2 regions of the Pristimantibacillus sp. Z349TD_6 genome follow, and region 2 is predicted to be linked to the other one. Evidence: predicted binding sites of a transcription regulator. Region 2 holds the regulator's gene; the other holds the start of a gene.

Region 1 (3,495 bases), 810 kb from region 2:
CCGCAAAATAAACCCGTCGATCAAGAAGCTGCCAACATCTGTTACGGTTTCAATAGCCAGATGCAGCGCTCTTTCCTGCGCCAGCCCCTCCAGCACCGTTCCCTGCCAATTAGCGGCAAGCGAGTCCAGCGCCGAAGCAATTTCAGTAATCGAATTCAACCTTACCGCTATTTGTTCACGATTCACATAATACATCAATCAGTCGCCCGCTTTCAGCCTTGCTTCTTTTTTTTCCCTTTGCGTTTCAGCCACGCCACCATAATAATGCTGCTAAAAATGATAACAAGCAAATAAGTAAATATTTCGTATACATCCCTCATGTCGCTCATAACTGCTCAACCTGCCTCTCAGCTTTCAAAATCAACGCTGACGGAAGCTTCACGAACTTGCATCATGTGTTCAATAACTTTTTTATGTACAGGATGCACTTGATACACTTCTAGCGCTTCCAGAGATTCGAACTTCGTAATAAGAGCGATATCGTAAGAACGCTCCGAATGCACAACGTCCACGCCAACCTCAATCGACTTTAATACTTCGATTTGCCCTTCCATATCCCTAAGCACTTGTGCGGTACGCGCTACGCTCTCTGCGCTGCCATCTTTTAATTTAAAAAATACGATATGAGTAAGCATTATTTAGTTCCTCCTCTAATATTGACGCATAACTTTTGTCTATTTGTCACATAATAACCTATGCAGTCGCATTACGGCAATCTTTAACACGAAGGGGCTCGGTGTACGTTATGCGCTATCCGGTTACAATTGTTGCAACAATTATTGGACTAGCTATCTGCTTGTTCAACTCCACGGGTTACGACCCGCACAATCTTGTTTTCTTCATGTTTAGCATTCCCGCATGGGTCGTTGATTTATTTGTTGACGTGCACGAGGTTAACGTCTTGCTCATGTATGTACTTACTGTTGCTACATGGGCGCTGCTTGGCTTTCTCGCCGACGTGCTTATCGTACGCAGTCGTGACAAAGAACATCATCCTCGTTCAGCACGATAGCTTTATTTTAGGCAAAAAGGAGCCTTTCGGCTCCTTTCTCATTTCTACAGCACATGAATCAATTACGCACTAGGCTGCTTCAACCACTAAAGTCGATTCCATCGTTGTATGTCCTTGACCGCATGGAATGGAACAATAGATTCTGTAAGTACCTGGCTCTTTAAATTCCAAATCTGTTTCCGGGTGATCGTTATCCAAAGCTACTTTAAGCTCGTCAATATGCATCCCGTGGATACCGCTTTTGTTGGAAAGTTTTAGTCTAACTTTGTCTCCAACTTTAACTTTGTACTCTTTTTGATCAAATACAAAATCGTTGGACGCTACAACCTTCAATAAAGTCATGCCCTCTGGCAACGAGGCAGACTCATCAACCGGCTTAGCTGGCAGTGCGAACGTGAGCAAATATAAGCCCAGCAAAGACGCCGCTGCGAATACAGTAAACATAATCCACTTATGCATTGCTATGTGCTCCCCTTTGCGATCATAATGTCTACCTCTTATATTACATAAGATCGTCCGAAGTTCTCAACCTTAAACTACGGAAAGCTGAAAAGTTTTTTCGTTATTTTGACAAAACCATGAACAATTACAAAATTAGCTGGACAAATACTGTTTTAACACCCGTTCAGACTCCGCTTTTACAAAGCCCCACAGCATAAAAAAACGATGATGGTACCCTCTGCACACATATTCGGCATGCAAACCATCCGCTTCGCGCTTCTCCTCATACACCTTTATTCCTGTTTCGCGGAATTTCCTTCTAATTCCAGCGAGGTCGAGCAGCACCCGATCCTGCATGCCGCGCATCATCGATTCATAAAACCGCGGCAGTTTAATGGCTGATGTGCCTATCACACGTATATCATGATCCAAAATACGCATAACAATGCCAAGCAAAACGTATTGCTTCACCAGCACAAGCTCTTCCTCGGTCTGTATCGGTGGATTAGCTGCCATTCTGACTTTTCCGCGGGCTTCTTCCTCTTTAGCGGCCATTGCCACCCCTCCAAATAAGAACGTTTGTTCTTATTATAGCGAGGAGCGAGGATTTGATGCAAGTTAATTTACTATTACCCAAAAGTTAACTTTTAATCCTGCTTGGCGTGATTGTTTGCGAGTCATTGATTCGCATCAGATGCATGACATAGGCATAAATCAATTTTTACCAAATCCAATGTAATACATCATGCTTAGAAATGCGGCTCGCTCGCGCTAACAACTGCATCTTCACTTTACCCAAAAAAATGAATACCCTTGTAAGAACGACTGCGTGCTTACAAGGGTATTGTTGTCATTACTTTAAAGTATTTCATTATGTACGTCTTCATATTACCATAGTAAAATTACGAAATTCAAAGTCAGCTAACCTGCTTATCCCAAACCAAACAGCCCCTATAAATACAAAAGGAACCATCGCTGTAATTCGCGTGATTCCTTCGGTGTTTCTTATTCAGCTTCGTCTGCTTCTCCTGCAGAGTAGGTGTACGTTTGATTGTTGGATTGACGCCCAGCCAGCTGCCCCGCAGTGCATCCGGTGTCATGCGCCCTTGCTGCGCCAGCTTCTGTCTTGCCTTTCTCGCCTTGCTAATAGACATTAGTAATGCCTCCCAAAAAAAGTATTATAAAGCAACGCCGCCGAGCAAGCATACATTTAGCTTCCTGCGGCTCGCTTCTTCCTATTATACGATGAAAACGTCCTTTGCGAAAGACGCTAACGCGCGTGCAATAATTCAAACTCCTTGCGCAGCATCGTAAATACAAGCAGCTCAATAAAATTCCCATCCTCAAACTCAAATTCCCTCGGCTGACTATCCTGTTTGAAACCGAGCTTACAGAGCAGGTTAATCGATGCAGTGTTTGACGGATCTACCTTTGCCTCGATGCAATGGAGCTTCATGCTGTTGAAGCCAAAAGCGATAATGGGCGCCGCTACCTCACTCATAATCCCTTTCCGCCAGTAGCTTGGAGATAGATCATAACCTAAATCCGTACGCGCATGCTCCTTCAAATAATGTAAAAACCCACATGTGCCGATTACTTTACCCGAGCTCTTCTCTTCAATTATCCATCTGATGCCTATTTGTAGAGCATAAATCTCCAAATGCCAATTCATTTCCTGCCATGCCTCGTCTTCTGCCGAGAAAGGCAGCAGCGGTGTATATTTGACAACATCATCATTGGAATAGAGCTCAAACAATTCATGCACATCTCGCTGCTCTGTTTTTCGCAAAATAAAACGATCCGTCTCTATTCGCGGAAACGTCTGAAATGAGAATGACGCACCCATCCATTCAACCCCTTTTCCCATCATACAAACACGTAAAATACATAATCTTTCCCTTGCATCATAAGCTTGTAAAATGAGCCTTGCATGTGAGCTTGCCATATAATCACGTTTGCGGGAGGAAAATAACGCATGTTAAATCCAAATGAGCACAGCCGCGAAGAAGCACGCTTCTTCACATCGACTGATCCGAGGATAG
Region 2 (3,495 bases):
GACACGCTGTTGTTGTCCTCCCGAGAGCTGCGATGGGAATAATTCTGCTTTATCAGGAATTCCCACTTGCTCTAATAACGAAAGTGCTTTTTTCTTCCGTATTGAAGGATGCATTGATTGAAATACAAGCGGAAGCTCCACATTTTCCCTAACCGTCAAGTTGGCTATCAACTCATACGCTTGAAAAATAAATCCAATATGTTTCCGTCTAAACTCTGCCAAGCGGTTTTCATTCATCGTTACAATATTATGGTCCGCGATAAAGATTTGGCCTTCTGTAGGCTTCATTAAGCCAGCCATTAAGTTCAGTAAAGTAGATTTACCGGAACCGGAGCTCCCTAACAACGCAATCATTTCTCCCTTATGTACGTGAAAGCTTATTTTCTGCAGTACAGCGGTTGTTTCATGCCCATTCATAAATGAGTGGGATAACTCTTCAACTCGTAACAAAATAGCATCTCCTTTCAGTCCCCTTTAATAGACGGCTAAACCAAGGGTTAACCCTGCAGTAAACATAAAAAAACTTTCTAAAGAAGTAGATTGGCCTGCATCTACTTTAAATAGAAAGTAATTTTTTGTATGAACTATTGAATTGTAATGGAAAATCAAGCTAAATGCTAGGAATAATTAACTTCTGTCCTGGCTTTATAACTGTTGATTGCAGATCATTCCGATCTTTAATTAAATATACGATATATCTGATATCATGGCTGCCATCTGAAACTTGTTTTGCAATATTCCAGAGTGTATCGCCTGATTGCACCCTAATAATTTGTTCTTCCGCGGAAGCGGCTTCGGGAGTATTACTCGAAGCGTATGTCCCCATAAGTAGGAAGCTTGTGAACAATAAGAAAAACACAGCAGTGCAAACGACGAGCTTAACAGTATGACGCTTTATGAAATGCCTTATCAAGCGGTTGACCTTTTTTGCTTTGTTCGTATCTTGTTTATGAATGGTTCTATAAAAACTTGGACTGGTTATCATTTATCAACACCCCAAACGTTTGTTCTGTTTTTAGATTACACGAACAAACGTTTGGTGTCAACGAAAAAATACGAACCTTTGTACTTAAGAACTTATGTTTGTACGAACTCGAGTTCTATGTTATAATTTTTTGCAAACCTACTAATGGAGTGATTGCAGTGTCGAAGATTTCTAACCGACAACATTCAATTCTTGAATTTATTAAGAATGAAGTTCGGGAGAAAGGCTATCCACCCTCCGTTCGAGAAATCGGCGAAGCTGTTGGATTGTTGTCCAGTTCAACCGTTCACGGTCATTTGGACCGTCTAGAGAAAAAAGGTTTAATACGCCGAGATCCTACTAAACCGCGTGCTATTGAAATTTTGGATCAAGAAGGCTCTGATGGCATTATCCCGCTTTCCGTAGCTAGAGTACCTATTGTTGGTAAAGTAACCGCTGGTGTGCCGATTACTGCTACAGAAAATATTGAAGAATATTTCCCGCTTCCTTCCCATTTTGTTGGTGACAGCAGTGTTTTTATATTGAATGTCATGGGCGAGAGTATGATTGAAGCAGGTATTCATGACGGGGATTATGTTATCGTTCGTCAACAGCAAACAGCAAACAATGGTGAGATCGTAGTTGCAATGACTGAGGACGATGAAGCAACAGTCAAAACATTTTACAAAGAGAAAAATCATATTCGTTTGCAGCCGGAAAATTCCACAATGCAGCCTATATTACTTCAAAATGTAACGATTCTAGGTAAAGTCATTGGACTTTTCCGTGATATTCATTAATACCAACTTATATGTACATAAAGAAAAGGCTGAATCAACGTATTTGCATCGTTGATTCAGCCTTTTCTTTGACTATTACATTAACTTTTTTGATTAAAGATTTAGTAACGTCTGCCATTCTCAAACCTTTCAACAAAATTCTGATTAGTGAGTTCTCCAATGGCATGGGTCCAAAATTGTTGTGCGGGAACATTTCGTTCAAGCTGATACAGCTCCCACTCTCCGCTATGCTTTTGTATAACTACCATTGCTGCTTGTTCACCAACACCAGATCTTCTATATTTTCGCATAATAAAAAAATGTGCAAGTCAATTATAGTGTCTGTCATTTTCATTTACTTTTTTGGTTATTGCAATGCCGGCGATCTCATCGTTCACAGTTACGAAATCATGAATTCATCAGCTAATGACAAACACCCAATCACTATGAATTTAACAAGCATAACATACTGTGTATTCAACTCGTAAGGAGGTGCATTGAAAAATGTCCGGTTACGTGGGTGGAGCTTTCTCAAGCTTAGGAATCATCTTAGTATTATTCATTCTACTGGTGATCATTGCTTGCAGTTGCGGCGGCTTTGGCTTCGGATATTAATTCATATTTGAGCCATTCTTAATATTAGCAAAAGAAGATCCATTTGATGGATCTTCTTTTTGCTTTTCAGACTCCTTCCAACCATTAGTTTTTTATTTAAATGGAGAGATGTTAAATTACACGTTTTCTTAACAGTATGGCTGATGTTCTTAAATTAGAAATTCGTATTAGCTTCTTGCGGTCAAGTTTCGGATAATCATAAAGTAAACCTTCATACACGATTTGCATTTGCTCATGTTTAAGAAAATCATGAGGTGTCACTTGCGCGGATGGTCGTTCCCACAAGTTTATACCGCTGCTCCGCATGGCTTCAGCAACAAACTGGGAGCAGAAATACGAATCTGTTGGCTCAATATTAAGCTCAAGCAGTACACCTAACAATCCGATTAAATTGTATCGGTAATTTTCTTTATTTTTTTCAAACTCACGAATGTATTGAAGCAATGCGGCATGTTGTTTTTCTGATAAAGTAATCTTTAGAAGAACACAGCGCGTATTAGGGAAATATCGAAACGTTCCAGTATAGACATTTTCTTTGACAAATCCAGCGATTAACGGGTTGTTTGCACGTTTACGCCCAAAGCTGTATATATTCTTCAGATTAACATCCAGTGCAAGCGAAGCGTGATTATAGGGTGCACCAGTAAATAATTTGATCATCCGAGTAAACCATGTTCCTGTGTCCGTAAGCAACACATAAATACTGCTATTGGTTTCTTCATCTATTCTAGTTTCTGTCATGCTGCTCACCTCATTTATCGTTGATTATCCAGGTTAAAGTAGGGTCGTTTTTGAGTCTATAATAAATATAACGATTTCGTTTATTAGTTTGGGTCGATTAGCTGTTATGAATATAACAACAATATTACCACTCGAATAGTACTAACTCTATGTGGTACTGGCTCTAGTCAACCTAAAATGACCAGCCACGAACACATTAACCATGTGTTGGGCTGATCCTATAAAAGTTTATTTTATAAATGACGCATATATATCATCTTTATACAAGCACTAGACCGTAGCTCTTAGACCTGTATACTTTTCTTTAGGCGCGTTTTGAGTCCACTGCTTAAATATGGCTATGATAATCTCTAAAACCAAACTCAGCGCATCATAGACGTTGCTGAGCGATGATAT

The links. The regulator LexA, encoded in region 2, represses DNA repair genes until DNA is damaged. The targets are predictions, from matches to a motif close to CGAACATATGTTCG.
Region 1: a site for LexA is predicted at 2,026-2,039, ahead of AC0VYE_RS22080 (YhjD family protein). Genes of this name have one in related genera too.

What each region holds. Positions count from the first base shown of each region.
Region 1 covers NZ_CM149662.1:5,008,772-5,012,266, forward strand. Annotated here, with positions in the region: gene AC0VYE_RS22060 (DUF86 domain-containing protein) at 1-195, opposite strand, end outside; gene AC0VYE_RS22065 (Dabb family protein) at 348-635, opposite strand; gene AC0VYE_RS22070 (hypothetical protein) at 746-1,012, shown strand; gene AC0VYE_RS22075 (cupredoxin domain-containing protein) at 1,082-1,471, opposite strand; gene AC0VYE_RS22080 (YhjD family protein) at 1,607-2,008, opposite strand; gene AC0VYE_RS22085 (hypothetical protein) at 2,371-2,607, opposite strand; gene AC0VYE_RS22090 (GNAT family N-acetyltransferase) at 2,724-3,299, opposite strand; gene AC0VYE_RS22095 (class I SAM-dependent methyltransferase) at 3,429-3,495, shown strand, end outside.
Region 2 covers NZ_CM149662.1:4,202,192-4,205,686, forward strand. Annotated here, with positions in the region: gene AC0VYE_RS18295 (ABC transporter ATP-binding protein) at 1-450, opposite strand, end outside; gene yneA (cell division suppressor protein YneA) at 611-985, opposite strand; gene lexA (transcriptional repressor LexA) at 1,144-1,764, shown strand; gene AC0VYE_RS18310 (hypothetical protein) at 1,866-2,012, opposite strand; gene AC0VYE_RS18315 (sporulation protein YjcZ) at 2,248-2,358, shown strand; gene AC0VYE_RS18320 (hypothetical protein) at 2,470-3,099, opposite strand.